Regions from separate parts of the Lysinibacillus sp. KU-BSD001 genome, predicted to be linked through region 1. Evidence: riboswitches for the same ligand, from Rfam matches in the RefSeq annotation. Region 1 holds a riboswitch; each other region holds the start of a gene.

Region 1 (5,069 bases):
ATTGCTCATGGGAAAGTACCGACGACACCTGTTGCGGTCATTGAATGGGGAACAACGAGTGATCAGCGTACATTTACGGCGACACTTGAAACGATTACGGCTTGTATTCAAAACGAGCAAATCGTGAATCCAGCCATGATTTTAGTCGGTGAGGTTGTCAAAGTAAGAGAACAAATTGAATGGTTTAAAGAAGGGGTGTTGAGCAAATGACAATGCTTGAAAAATTAAAGCAACGCCGTGCCATTCGTCAATACGAACAAAAGCCGGTAGAGCGTGAAAAAATTGAGCAATTATTGCAAGCAGCAACGTATGCGCCCAACGACCGTATGCGTGAGCCTTGGCACTTTTATGTACTACAAGGTGATAGCTTAAAGCGTTATGAAGAAATGGCGAATGCTTATTTACAGGAACGTTTCCCAACGAAACCTCATTTAGTGGCAAGCTCACTAGAAGTGATTCAAACGACACCACTTGTGATTGTGGTAACGGCGGATAAAGTTGCTGGAGACGAAGGGGCTACAAAGGACAATGAATTTGCTGTGTGTAGTGCCATTATGTCCATGTGGCTTGCAGCGGAAGAATTAGGACTTGGCTTTGTATGGCGTACACGCGGTGTAGGGCTTGTTCACGATGAGCGTATGCACCAATTTATCGGTGCGACAGAAGAGCAACAAGTAATCGGTACGCTATTTATCGGCTATCCTGCAGAAACACCAACAACGGAGAAAAAACGCTCACATTTTAGTGAGAAGACGACGTGGTTATAGGGGGAGCGGCATGACAAAAAGAGGACTTGTACTCGTTTATACAGGGGATGGCAAAGGAAAAACAACTGCTTCACTCGGTGTCACATTACGTGCGATTGGTCGAGGCATGAACGTCAAGTACTTGCAATTCATTAAATCACCAGAGCGTACATACGGTGAGCAACTGGCGCTACGTAAATTGGGTGTCGAAACGGAACAGCTAGGTATCGGCTTTACGTGGACAAAAACACCAGAGGAACATCGTGTTGCCTTGCAAAAGGCGTGGAGTAAAGTGAAAAAAGCACTGCAAGATGAATCAATTGATTTACTTGTCTTGGACGAATTAAACAATGCACTGGCGATTACCAAATTCCCAATCGATGATGTACTCCCTTTAGCAGAAGTGTTAGAAGCGATTCAAAACCGACCGCCCCATATGCATTTGGTCATTACGGGACGTTCTGCCAACCCAGCGATTGTCGCGTTAGCTGATTTAGTATCGACAATTGAACCGACGAAGCATTATTATGCAGACCAAGATGTGTCTGCTGTGAAAGGACTTGAATTTTAATGAAAGCCATTATGGTTCAAGGGACAGCTTCAGACGTTGGAAAAAGTGTGATTTGTACAGCTTTATGTCGTATTTTAGCAAATGAAGGTTACCGCGTTGCTCCATTTAAATCCCAAAATATGGCGTTGAATTCATATATTACAGAAGACGGTGGCGAAATTGGACGTGCGCAAGGTGTGCAGGCAGAAGCCGCACGCACCATCGCGACAACGGATATGAACCCGATATTACTAAAGCCAAAGGGCGATATGGTATCTGAGGTCATTGTACACGGGAAGCCTTTTGCGAATATGGACGCTGTTTCGTACCGCGAACAGTTTGTTGAAGAAGTGATGCCACTAGTAAGATCATCTCTTCAGCGTTTATCACAACAATATGATGTGCTTGTGCTTGAAGGCGCTGGCAGTCCCGCAGAAATTAACTTAAAGGCAAGAGATATTGCCAATATGCGCATGGCACATGAAACGGATGCGGCAGTTATTTTAGTGGCAGATATTGAACGAGGTGGCGTTTTTGCGTCGATCGTCGGTACGTTGATGTTGTTAGATGAGGCGGAGCGAGCACGTGTAAAAGGCATTATTATTAATAAATTCCGCGGGATGAAGGAGCTACTTGATAGCGGGATTACGTGGTTAGAGGAATATACGAATATTCCAGTGCTCGGTTTAATTCCACATATCGATGTGCAAATCGAGGCAGAGGATTCGATGGCGTTATCGAGCTTGCGACTAAAAAAACCACAAGCTGAGGAGTTTCCAATCGATGTGGCGGTCATTTGTTTCCCGCGCATTTCGAACTTTACCGATCTCGACCCATTAATGGACGAGCCACAAGTAGGTGTACGCTTTGTCAAATCTGTGGCAGAGCTTAAAAATCCAACGGTTATTATTTTACCAGGGACAAAAAATACGGTAGAGGACTATGAATGGCTTGAAAAAACGGGGCTGGCACAGGCGATTCAGCAACATGTACAAAAGGGTACGTATATATTTGGTATTTGTGGTGGCTATCAAATGCTTGGGGAAACATTAATCGATGAGGAAGCGATTGAAGCAAGTGGTGGTCGGACTAAAACACTAGGGTTAGTACCGTTAGAAACGGTTTTTGTAGCAGAAAAACAAACGGTTCAAGTATCAGGCCAACTGTCTACTGGCGAACAGGTAACAGGCTATGAAATTCATTTAGGACGTACACGAGCAAACGATTTAGTGAAACCTTTTGTGCAATTGCATGACGGTCGAACAGATGGCGTTAGAAGTGACGATGATCGCATGATTGGTACGTATTTGCATGGAATTTTCCATAACCGACAGTTCACAAGAAATTATTTTAATCGAATTCGTCTTGAAAAAGGATTAGCAACAATTGATACAGCCGTGCAATCCGAAGCAGAGCGTCGCGAACAAGCCTATGAAATGCTTGATGTGCATGTGCGTCGCCACCTTAATATGGAGCTTTTATATACATTAATTACATAACATGTTGTTTGGTGTAGTGAAAACTACTTAATAGGGAAGTGTGATGCAAATTCACCACGGTACCCGCCACTGTGAAACGGAGCAACAAATCGACACCACTGCGTATGCGGGAAGGGATTTGTCTTGTGAGGATGTGAAGTCAGGAGACCTGCCAAATCAACACGAAATGTACCCACGGGATTATGGGAAGCATTGTACTACATATGATAGTGCTTGCTTTGCAATATTTCTGAGTAGACATTAATCAAAAGGTAAAGGGTGGGTCCTGAAAGCTTTAACTTTCTGGCTCCCCTTTCTTTGTTTAAAGGAGGTCGTAACTTGAAAGGACCATTAGCAATTGATTTTGAAAAGCTATGGCAGGAAGGGATGCTTGATTGGCACGGTAATATGCCAGAGCGAATGGTAGATGATTCGCTAGAGGAAGCCTTTTGGGCACAGTCGATGCAAAAAAAAGCGTACAAGCAAACCGAAGCCCATGCTATACCGATTTATAAAGTGATGAAAAAGTATATTGGACAGGAAGATTCCGTCATTGAAATCGGTCCTGGATGGGGAAATTATACATTTCCACTAGCAGAGGATGTAGCGAGATTAACATGTGTGGACGGTTCTGAAAGTGTGCTTTCTTATTTAGCCCAGTATTTTGAAGGAGCGAACCATGTGTCATTTATGCATGCGAAATGGGAAGAAGCAGCGCTGGAGCAACATGATGTCGTGTTAGGCGTGAATTGTTTTTACCGCATATACGAGATGCTCGACACGCTCAAGAAAATGAATGCACTAGCAAAAAAGCGAGCAATTATCGGCCTGACAACTGGACCGATTCAACCGCATTACAAAATATTAGATGAAAAATACGGCTATTCGATTAAATACCCACGCCGCGATTATATTGAAATTTTAAATATGCTGTATCAACTTGAGATTTATGCTGATTGCGAGATGATTCAACTGGAGCGTACGTATCATTATCCGACAATGGAAGCGCTAGTTGCTGCACAAAGTAAAAAAATCATCGACACGGACTTTTCAACGGAGCATGTACTTGATTCATTAGCGCCGTTTATTGAGCAGGATGCAGACGGAGTGCATTATCGCCATACATTTTATGCCGCGGTCATTTCGTGGGAGCCAAAAAAGGAGCTGACAACATGACAACATGGAATTTACAAGGGATGCAACGCCATTTGTTAATTTGTAACGGTAGTACATGTATGGGTGCAGGTGCTGAAGAAGTGACACTTGCTATCCGAGATGAAATTACAAAAAACAATCTAGATGAAATGATTCATACATCACGTACACGTTGTAACGGCCGTTGTAAGGATAAATGCGTCGTTATTTCCTATCCAGAAGGAAAATGGTATAGCGTACAAGATGAGCAAGTAGGAAGAGATATTGTAACAGGTCAAGTGGAAGACCAGCACATGATTTACAATATGACGCAAAATGGTTTAGCACAAGCAACGCCCACTTTTACAAAAGGTATATCGAAAACGAAAGTATTAAAACGAAAAGAAAAATCCAGTGCGACAAAAAAAGCGATATTATTCGTTGGGCATGGCAGCAGAGTAGAGGCTGGAAATGATGAGGTACGTGAGTTTATAGAACGTACAACCTACTTAATCGACCCTGCTATTTTAGTAGAAACATGTTTTTTAGAATTCGCTTCACCGAATATTGAAGACGGGATCGAGCTTTGTGTGGAAAAGGGCGCAGAGGAGATTCATGTGATTCCCATCATGCTACTCCATGCGGGACATTCTAAAATGCACATCCCAGCAGAGATTGAGCATGCAAGAGAACAATTCCCAGGAATCACCTTCACGTACGGGCAAACGATTGGGATTCATGCGGGAATTTTTGAAATTTTATTGGAACGGTTAAAAGAAATTGGCTTTGACCCATACGAAAAACATGAACATACAGCTATCTTATTAGTAGGACGCGGTGGAAGCGATGAAGAAGCGAACGGGGATTTCTATAAAATTTCACGCTTACTTTGGGAAAAGCTTGACGTTCCTTGGGTAGAAAGTGCGTTTATGGGTGTAGCAACGCCAACAGTTGACGAGGGCATTGAGCGCTGTGTGAAGTTTGGGGCGAAAAAAATCATTATGCTGCCATACTTCCTATTTACAGGTATTTTAATGAAGCGCATGTACAAAATGCGTGATAACTACGAAGTGACCTATCCAAATGTGGACATTCAAATTGCTAATTATTTTGGCTATCATCCAAAGCTACAACATGTGCTTGTAGAACGTGCCGAGCAAG
Region 2 (5,069 bases), on a different contig from region 1:
GTTTTCATACATAGTGACTCATAAACTTAATACAATGAATACTCGTTGGACTTGATATGAATGTTTCGCCTGTCCAATCTTTTCAATCAAGAGGCTCATCCTTGTTTGCTTCATCATAAATGATAAAGGATGATTTAGTGTGAGAAAACTTGTCCGCTTGTTTTTGTCTATTATTAGTCATATATGAAAAATACATGTTTTGTGATTGTCTACATTCATTGTCATCAGGATATGCCTTCTTCTAAAATGAAGGCAATGGAGGCGTCAGCAGATGAACTTATTATTAAAAAATGAACGTGAACGACAAGAAGTAATCGAGTTTTTAAATAAATATAAACAAGAAAAAGAAATGACCGAAGTATGGTTACAGCAGCGTGTAGCCGAAATCCAAGTAATCGGTAGCTATGAACCGACTTTTGATGAATTAGAATTTGGTGCGCGCGTTGCTTGGCGAAATAGTAATAAATGTATCGGGCGTCTTTTTTGGCAGTCACTGCATGTATTTGATGAGCGCAGTCTACAAAATGAGGAAGATATTTTTCACGCATTATTGAGACATATTGATTATGCAACAAACGAAGGGAAAATCCGCCCTGCTATTACAGTGTTTGCATCAAAGAGGGTACGCGTTTGGAATCACCAGCTTATCCGCTACGCAGGGTATGAAACGACGAAGGGCATTGTTGGTGATCCAGATTCGGTTACTTTCACAAGACAATGTATGAAGCTTGGTTGGCAGGGGGAGGGCACACCATTCGATGTGTTACCACTCGTCATTCAGGTAGATGGTAAACAGCCTAAGTGGTTTGAGATTCCAAAATCGTATGTACTGGAAGTAGACATTACACATCCTGAGTATCCTGCCTTTCAAGAGCTACAATTAAAATGGTATGCGGTGCCGATTATTTCGAGTATGCGTTTTAATTGTGGTGGCATTGATTTTGAGGCCGCGCCGTTTAATGGTTGGTATATGGGTACAGAGATTGGCGCACGCAATTTGGCAGATACGAATCGTTATAATTGTTTGCCAAAGGTAGCAGATGTAATAGGGCTGAAGCGTGAGACAAATAGTTCATTATGGAAGGACCGCGCTTTAGTAGAATTGAACATTGCGGTACTGCATTCCTTTAAGGAGGCAGGTGTCAGCATTGTCGACCATCATACAGCAGCACAGCAATTTAAGCTGTTTCAAGAACAGGAAGGAAAATCCAATCGTGATGTCACTGGCAACTGGACGTGGTTAATCCCACCTATATCACCGGCTACGACACATATTTTCCATCAGCCGATTCCTAATATTATTCATAAACCAAATTATTTTTATCAAAAAAATCCATATTAGCGAACTATTCATAGCCCAATTTGTCTGGGCTATTTTGTTTTATTTTTATACTTTTGTTTGAAATTTCAAACAAAATAAACTAGAAATTTCCCCCTGTTCTTGTTAAACTGTTCCATAACGATAAAACTGAATGATTTTTGGTGCTAATGCAAATTAGCTTAAAAGGGAAGTACGGTGAAAGTCCGTCGCTGTCCCGCAACTGTAATTCGGAGCAAATCACATAGAAGCCACTGTTTATAACGGGAAGGTGTGAGGAGCATTGATGATAAGCCAGGAAACCTGCCAAAAATTAAGCCCGATTCAACCTACGAGGATAGGTGCGAAGTAAAGCAAATGTTCAATTTGCTTATTTACTTATGCACCCATGCACTTTCTCTTAGGAAGTGTATTTTTTTATGCGCTTTTTTGTTAATGAAAAAGAAGATTGTTATTTTAAATGAAAAGTGTATAATTTAATTGATAATAGTAATCATTACTGTTTTAGTGGATTCATAATTTAAGCAAGGAGGGGATAAAGGTAAATCGCTGAGAAAGTATGTAGTGATTTTAGCAATTGATAAGGAATAGTATTTATGAAAAATGATATTATTTCTCACTTCATTTTCAGTCAAGAAATGACAAGGATACATAAACACGATGTTTACTATACGGTGAAATGACTTATCAATCAGGATGATAATAAGAATCATTTTCTAGAAAATAGGAGGAATAACAGTGAAGCGTATTTATATTTTATTTATATCAGTGATGATATTGATGCTGTTAACAGCATGTGGTAATGATGAGCAAACAACAGCTACATCTGCAAAGGAATCGAGTAATACACTAGTGATGTCTTGGCCAAAGGATATTGGGGAAGTGAATCCACATTTATACTCGCCAAATGAAATGTTTGCCCAAGCAATGTTGTATGATCCGTTAGTGGTGTATGAAAACGATGGTACGATTTCACCAGGATTAGCGGAATCATGGGACATGTCACCAGATGGGAAGATCTATACATTCAAGCTACGTGAAGGTGTGCAATATTCCGATGGTTCATTGCTCACAGGTGAAAATGTAAAACGTAATTTTGATACCGTTATCGCAAATAGTGCAGCACATAGCTGGTTAGAGGTAGTGACTGTTATTGACCAAGTAGAAGTAGTGGATAACACAACGGTAAAAATTCATTTGAAAGAGGCGTATTATCCATTCCTACAAGAGTTATCACTTATTCGTCCGCTTCGTATGCTAGGGGACGCGGGATTCCCGAAAAGTGGTAGTACGGCAGATGGGATTGAAAAAGCAATCGGTACAGGTCCATGGATTTTAACTGCGTATGAGCAAGATCGTTATGCAGAATTTACACGTAATGAAAACTATTGGGGCAAAAAGCCGTCGATTGAAAAAGTAGTAGTAAAAGTGATTGCCGATTCGCAAGCACGTATGATGGCCTTAGAAAAAGGGGATATCGATTTAATTTTTGGTAGTGGGCAGCTTGTACCAGCTGAATTTGCAACATTACAGCAAAATAATCAGTACGTCACAAAAGTGTCAGAGCCTTTATCGACACGTATTTTATCTTTCAATACAACATACGGCGTGACACAAGACAAGGCCGTGCGTATTGCATTACAGCATGCAATTGATCGACAAACGATTGTGGAGCACGTATTAAACGGTTTAGAGCAAGAAGCACGTTCATTATTTGCACCAGGCTTCCCTTATAGTGATATTGAAGTAGAATCATATGCTTATGACGTACAAAAAGCGGCTGCTATTTTGGATGAAGCAGGCTGGGTAATGGATGAAAAGACAGGTATACGAGTCAAGAATGGTGAAACGCTGACACTGACCGTTCCTTATAACAGCAGTGAGCAAGTGCATAAGGCCATCTTTGAATATTTGCAAGGTATATGGAAAGAGATTGGTGTGGAAGTCAATTTAATGGGGGAAGAAAGTCAAACAGTCTATATGCGTTCAAAAGAAGGCGAATATAATCTCATGTTCAATGATACATGGGGAGCGCCTTATGATCCGCATATGTACCTGCGTACAATGACAGGTGAAAAACAAATCGGTTTTTATGCGAAAGCGGGTATCGAGTCAAATGAAAAGTTAACAGATGATATTACACGTGTGATTCGTTCAACCGATGAAGCACAGCGTCACGCGCTGTACGAAAGTATTATTCAAACGATTCAAAGTGAAGCGATTTTCATGCCCATTTCATATCGTCAAAATTATTTAGTGGCGAACGATGTATTCGAAACGATTACATTCTCCCCACAACAATACGAAGTACCAATCAATTTGTATGAAATGAAGTGATGAGATGGGGCAATTTTTAACGAAACGTCTACTGAGCATGGTGCTAGCGCTATGGGGGATCACAATCATTGCCTTCTTCTTAGTACGTGTGATGCCCGTTGATCCAATAGAGGCATATTTTCAAGCTAATCAATTGCCTGTAACCGAAGAGGCGATGGAACAAGTACGTGAGGAACATGGGCTAAATCAGCCTATGTTCACGCAGTACGTACAATGGCTATCAGGTGCTATTCAGTTTAATTTTGGGACATCCTTTATGACGAATAATGCGGTAAGTGAAGAACTATTTAGCCGTTTTAGTGTGACGATGCAGCTAGCGGTTGTTGCCTTTCTTTTTATTTTGTTGCTATGTGTACCAATTGGAATCATCAGTGCTGTCAAGCGCGATTCTTGGTTTGACCGCATGACGCGCTTAACGATTTTCTCGATTGCTTCGATGCCGAGCTTTTGGTTAGCCTTTGTGTTAGTTTATACGGTGGCATTAAAGCTCGATTTATTACCGTTAATGGGCTGGGGAACAGTAGATACGATGATCTTACCTGCTTTAACGCTGGCGCTAGGGGTTGTCCCGTATTATGTACGCATGATTCGGACGAGCATGATTGAGCAAATGGATCAGCCATTTGTGACATTTGCGCGAGCGCGTGGAGTACCAGAGCATATTATTATTCGTCGTCATATTTTTAAAGGGACGCTCACACCATTAATTACGTCACTCGCCATGACGATCGGTGTACTGCTAGGCGGAGCAGCAATTGTCGAGATTGTTTTTACGATCCCAGGTATGGGTCGTTTTATTGTAGAAGCGATCATAGCGCGTGATTATTACGTTTTACAGGCATTTATTTTTATCATTGGTTTCTTCTATATCGTGATTAATTTTATGGCTGATTTGGTGTGTGCGTGGATTGATCCGCGTATTCGTATAAAGGAGGATGCTTCGTGAACAAAAAATGGGCACTTTATATGAGTAGTTTTTTAGTAGGCGTTTTATTTTTAGTAGCGATTTTTGCGCCGTGGTTAATGCCAAATGATCCACATGCACCGAATATAGCCATGAAGTTGCAAGGCTTTTCAGCGCAGTATCCATTAGGCACCGATCATTTAGGGCGCTGTGTATTGTCACGGCTAATCGAGGGGGCTCGGGTTTCCCTATCCATTGCTTTTGTTGTGTTAGTGGCAACACTTGTGATTAGTATGGTCGTTGGGTTAACGGCGGGCTTTATAGGGGGCTGGCTAGATATGCTTCTTATGCGGATTTGTGATATTTTGCTGGCTATTCCGAATTTTATTTTTGCGTTAGTCATTGTCGGGGCATTAGGTGCTGGCATGAAAAATTTACTCATTGCGATTGTACTGGTCACATGGGTCGGCTTTGCGCGCATTATTCGTAATATGGTCGTGAGTTTAAAGG
Region 3 (5,069 bases), on a different contig from region 1:
TTCTGAAATCAAATACCGGTAATCAGCTAACCCTACATAAAAATCCTCTAGTCCACTTCGATTGCATCTTCCACAACTAAATTTCCCATGCTGAAACGTCATCACTTTTGTACAATTGGAACACAGTACACCTGGCATAACACGTGAAATATCTATTTGCACTGTTTCCTTACGAACTTGATGCTTCCTTGCAAGCGACAGCGCAAACTGTTCGAGATGAACTGGATTAAACTTTTCAGGGCACTGTGCTAGCAATTTTCGCACAAACGTTTCCAATCCACTTAGTTTAAATATAGATTCTCCATCAGGTATACGACCGATAATCGTCCGCGTATGAGCAAATACAACCACGTAAAAAATAGGCAAACGTGCATCGATTAAGTGATCTATATAGCGTACATGGCGCCTTACTTGATCAATCGGATTTCGAAAACTTTCTATCGTACCATCTTCCCGTTCACGTAAAAACTGTGATTTCTCTTCTTCAAACGTGATACGTCCACTGATGTTTTTAATCTCTACAATTAATAGAAATCGACTGCAAATAAACATAGTGTCAATTTGATGCTGGCTAATGCAATAATTATGGAGTAAATAATATGGCTCCTTCAGCTGAAAATCATGCCACATCCGGTCTACATACTGCTCACCTACTAGACCTGATTGTGCTCGGTATAGTGAATCAAGAAGCTCGATGAAGCCGCGCCGAACACCTGCTTGTAATGTACTTATTTTAAATGATTCATCCCGTTCAATTAAAATCAAGACAACCACCTCATGGCGAGCGTAGCACAAAATAAACGTGGTATCACTACTTTCATCGAAAATAAAAATTTAGCGCGTTTTTGGTCTTACGGTTTCCATAAAGCTTTGCAACTTTTCGGCTGAATCAATATTTCGTTCACAGCTAATTGTATCCGCACAAATATACTGACTATAGGTTTTATACGTTCCCTCAACATTGCCTTTTTCCTTTGTGGTGAAAAGGGACACATCCTTATGTTGCTGACAGAGGGCACAAATCCCTTGCGTTTTTTCCATAGCAAGGACACCTTTGACACCTACTAATTGGCCTTCTTGCTCATACACAAAATAACGTGAACGCGTTGTTGTATCATCCCATGACACAAATGTTACAAGAGGATCTGTTATTTTTGGCGCCTTCACTTTTTTATCTTTTTTCCATAGACGCTTCACTACTTGCTCTGTTATGTCAGGAAATGGCGCTACGTTTAATTTAACAAACGTCATAAATGGCTCAAGCTGTTGGCGCTCTTTCACGACTAACACATCATCAATAATAAAGCGCGGTACATCCGCCTCTGTTAATGTTGTATCGATTACACCACGTACGGCATTTAATACGCTTTCATCCTTTGTTGTTGCGATACTATTTAATAATTTCATTGTTTGCTTTTCAACTAAATGCATTTGAAATACGTTCATGTTTATCCCTCCGCCCTCATTTTACTACGTTTTTTGGGTAGAGGGGAAATAATAGTTAGCTTGTATTCAAACATTTCTTTCAATAGCGTTTCCTATTTCCGAATATGTCATTCTAGTACATATTTCTCTTAGTAACCAAAAAAGAACTAGAAAAAAGTTTTCAAAACTGTTAGACTATTTTTCAATGACGACAACTGAATGATTTTTGGTGCTATAGATTTAGCTTAAAAGGGAAATCGGTGAAAGGCCGATGCTGTCCCGCAACTGTAATTTCGGAGTGACTCACAACACAGCCACTGTTTTTAAACGGGAAGGTGTGAGAAGCGTTGATGATAAGCCAGGAGACCTGCCAAAAATTAAACGCCATTCAACCTACGAGGATAGGTACGAATAGAAGCAACGCTTAGTTGCTTTTTTCATCGTGCACTTTTCTCCTAGAAAGTGTATTTTTTTATGCACTTTTTCGTCATAAAATAACAAAAGGAGAATGAAACATGAAAAACCTATTGACTAAATTGCTTTATTTCGGCATCGTTCTACTATTTATTCCGAAACAAGCATATGCCATGCATATTATGGAGGGGTATTTACCGATTGCTTGGGCGATTTTCTGGTTCGCTATCAGCTTACCTTTCTTAATTCTTGGTTTACGTTCGATTCAAAAAATTGTCAAAGAACATCCGGATAGTAAAATGTTACTTGCTTTATCGGGAGCATTTACTTTCGTTTTATCGGCATTAAAGATTCCATCTGTTACAGGAAGCTGTTCACATCCAACAGGGGTAGGACTTGGTTCTATTTTATTTGGACCACTAGTGATGAGTGTCATGGGCACAATCGTTTTATTATTCCAATCATTGCTACTTGCACATGGTGGACTTACAACACTTGGCGCTAATATTTTTTCCATGGCAGTCGTTGGACCATTTATTGCTTACGGTGTTTACAAGGGTGCGACAAAGCTTGGTCTGTCTTTCTCCATTGCCGTATTTTTAGCAGCAACGCTAGGCGATCTTGGTACATATGTGATGACATCGATTCAATTAGCATTAGCTTTCCCTGCTGAAGTTGGTGGCTTTGTCGCTTCTTTCCAAAAATTTGGCGGCATTTTTGCTTTAACTCAAGTTCCTTTAGCAATTAGTGAAGGCTTACTGACAGTGATTGTCATGAATTTCTTACAAAAATACAATGTGCGTGAATTAACAAGCTTACGTATTTTACAACCGAAGGAGAATTAAGATGCTAAAGAAAAATCTATTATTATTAGCGATTGTCGTTGCATTAGCGATTTTCCCGATTATTTTCCTACAAGATGCTGAATTTGGTGGGGCTGACGGGGAAGCAGAAGAAGCAATTACAGAAATTGCAACGGATTATGAGCCTTGGTTTCATGCAATTTGGGAGCCACCAAGCGGAGAAATTGAAAGCTTATTATTCGTATTACAAGCAGCAATCGGAGCTGCGATTATCGGCTACTTTGTTGGATTTATGCGCGGTCGTGCGAATCCTTCAAAAAATGAATAATCCATGATAGCGATTGACCAATACGCCTATATTAACCGACTTGCTCATGTACCCGCAGCACAAAAAGCATTATTAGCCGTTTGCGCATTATTGATTGTGACAATCACGAGAGATATTGCCATTGCTTGCTGGACAATTGCGGTAATGAGTGTTCTGATTGTAGGCATGGCTCGTATTCCTGTTAGTGTTTATAGTAAATTACTGATCACACCACTCGGTTTTAGTGTGACAGGTGTCATAGCAATTGTCCTGTCATTTTCTACTGCGCCTGCGATGCCGGTTGATGTGATTTGGTACCATTCGATTGGCAACTTCAACATTTTTCTGCTGGAATCTGATGTCAAACGTGCCATTACGATTTTATTTACCGCATCTGGTGCAATTACAAGCTTGTATTTTTTAATTCTTACAACGCCTGTTTACGAGTTGAGCCAGTTGCTTCAAAAGCTCCATGTGCCAGCGATTTTAATAGAACTCATCGAATTAACGTATCGTTTCATTTTTTTATTTTTAAGCTGTGCACAGCAACTTTACACAGCGCAACAGGCACGACTAGGCTATACGGGCATAAAAGTTAGCTTTCGTTCGCTAAGCTCTTTAATTGTGGCCATGCTACAATCGCTTCTTGTACGAAATGAGCAGCTCACACTTGCGATGCATGCACGTACCATTGATTGCTTTATTGTACCTATAGCATTTTGTGAGCATAAGCAGTGGAACAAGCAAATGGCATGGATACTAGGACTTTATGGTAGTAGTATTATTGGCATTATGTGGCTACAAGGAGGACTTTAAATGAACAACGCTTATTTTACGTTACAACATGTAGATTATTGCTATCCTGATGGGACAAAAGCGTTGGAGGATTTGTCACTCACGATTCCGATGAACCGGAAAATTGGAATTTTAGGGGAAAATGGCTCAGGGAAATCAACGCTCTTTCAACTGCTCATGGGGCTCATCAAGCCGACAAGTGGCACGATTTCCTTTCAGGGTACGCCACTACAGTATAAAAAAACAGACTTGAAAAATTTACGCCAACAAGTAGGACTCCTGTTCCAAGATGCGAACAATCAGTTATTTGCTGCTACTGTCAAACAAGATGTTTTATTTGGTCCGTTAAATCTTGGCTGGGATGCTCCATATATTGAAGAGCAAGTGAATAAAGCGCTTGCCTTAACGGAACTAACACCACTAGCTCACCGACCGATTCATTTTTTAAGTGGTGGACAAAAAAAGCGCGTTACGATTGCTGGTGTGTATGCGATGAATCCAAAAGTCTTTATTTTAGACGAGCCAACAAGTAGTCTCGACTACTATTTCTCTACACAACTGATGGAGTATTTGGCGCAATTAAATGAAGACAATCGTACCTTCCTTTATGCTACACACCAAATTAATTTTATTTATGGCTGGGCAGATTATTATATTGTGCTACATAAAGGGAAAGTGTTATACGAAGGGGATGCACAGGGGCTCTTTACAAACCGTGATTTACTAGCACAAACGCATATTGAAACACCTTGGATTGTCGAGTTAACAGAAGCGTTAAAGCAATCTGGAAAAATCCCATTAGGCACACCCCTTCCGCAAACAAAGGAACAGCTCTTTGCCTTGATGCAATTGTAACGAAACAGCCTGGAGAAATAATTCTCTGGCTGTTTTTTTCATTTAAAAAGGAGCCACCCCTACTTAATGGGATAGCTCCTTAATTATATGTTTACATTACTGTTGCTTCTGGTTCGTAGTTAATCATTTCTTTAATGCGATTGTTTTCATCCATAATCGCTACTTTTGGTACGTGGTTTTTCGCTTCTTCTGCATCCATAAGCACATAGGAAATGATGATGACAATATCACCAGGCTGAACCATACGTGCAGCCGCACCGTTTAGACAGACAACACCTGATCCGCGCTCACCTTTAATCACGTATGTTTCAAGACGGGCACCGTTATTGTTGTTAACGATTGCTACTTTTTCATTTGCTTCAATCCCAACAGCATCCATAATATCTTCATCAATTGTAATAGAACCTACATAATTTAAATCCGCTTGTGTCACAGTGGCACGGTGGATTTTACCGTTCATCATCGTTTTA

The links. Region 1 has a riboswitch for cobalamin ahead of AAGS61_RS13265 (class I SAM-dependent methyltransferase). Riboswitches for the same ligand answer to the same signal wherever they lie in the genome.
Region 2: linked by a shared signal. The riboswitch ahead of nikA (nickel ABC transporter substrate-binding protein) and the one ahead of AAGS61_RS13265 (class I SAM-dependent methyltransferase) in region 1 are both predicted to bind cobalamin.
Region 3: linked by a shared signal. The riboswitch ahead of AAGS61_RS02650 (energy-coupling factor ABC transporter permease) and the one ahead of AAGS61_RS13265 (class I SAM-dependent methyltransferase) in region 1 are both predicted to bind cobalamin.

What each region holds. Positions count from the first base shown of each region.
Region 1 covers NZ_JBDQZI010000008.1:149,631-154,699, forward strand. Annotated here, with positions in the region: gene cobA (uroporphyrinogen-III C-methyltransferase) at 1-210, shown strand, start outside; gene AAGS61_RS13250 (nitroreductase family protein) at 207-767, shown strand; gene AAGS61_RS13255 (cob(I)yrinic acid a,c-diamide adenosyltransferase) at 778-1,317, shown strand; gene AAGS61_RS13260 (cobyric acid synthase) at 1,317-2,795, shown strand; cobalamin riboswitch at 2,788-2,966, shown strand; gene AAGS61_RS13265 (class I SAM-dependent methyltransferase) at 3,114-3,950, shown strand; gene AAGS61_RS13270 (CbiX/SirB N-terminal domain-containing protein) at 3,947-5,069, shown strand, end outside.
Region 2 covers NZ_JBDQZI010000009.1:128,014-133,082, forward strand. Annotated here, with positions in the region: gene AAGS61_RS13980 (nitric oxide synthase oxygenase) at 272-1,342, shown strand; cobalamin riboswitch at 1,464-1,643, shown strand; gene nikA (nickel ABC transporter substrate-binding protein) at 2,057-3,655, shown strand; gene nikB (nickel ABC transporter permease) at 3,660-4,601, shown strand; gene AAGS61_RS13995 (ABC transporter permease) at 4,598-5,069, shown strand, end outside.
Region 3 covers NZ_JBDQZI010000001.1:506,747-511,815, reverse strand. Annotated here, with positions in the region: gene AAGS61_RS02660 (nuclease-related domain-containing protein) at 1-765, opposite strand, end outside; gene AAGS61_RS02655 (FBP domain-containing protein) at 835-1,446, opposite strand; cobalamin riboswitch at 1,636-1,814, shown strand; gene AAGS61_RS02650 (energy-coupling factor ABC transporter permease) at 1,941-2,684, shown strand; gene AAGS61_RS02645 (energy-coupling factor ABC transporter substrate-binding protein) at 2,686-2,970, shown strand; gene cbiQ (cobalt ECF transporter T component CbiQ) at 2,974-3,765, shown strand; gene AAGS61_RS02635 (energy-coupling factor ABC transporter ATP-binding protein) at 3,766-4,599, shown strand; gene panD (aspartate 1-decarboxylase) at 4,691-5,069, opposite strand, start outside.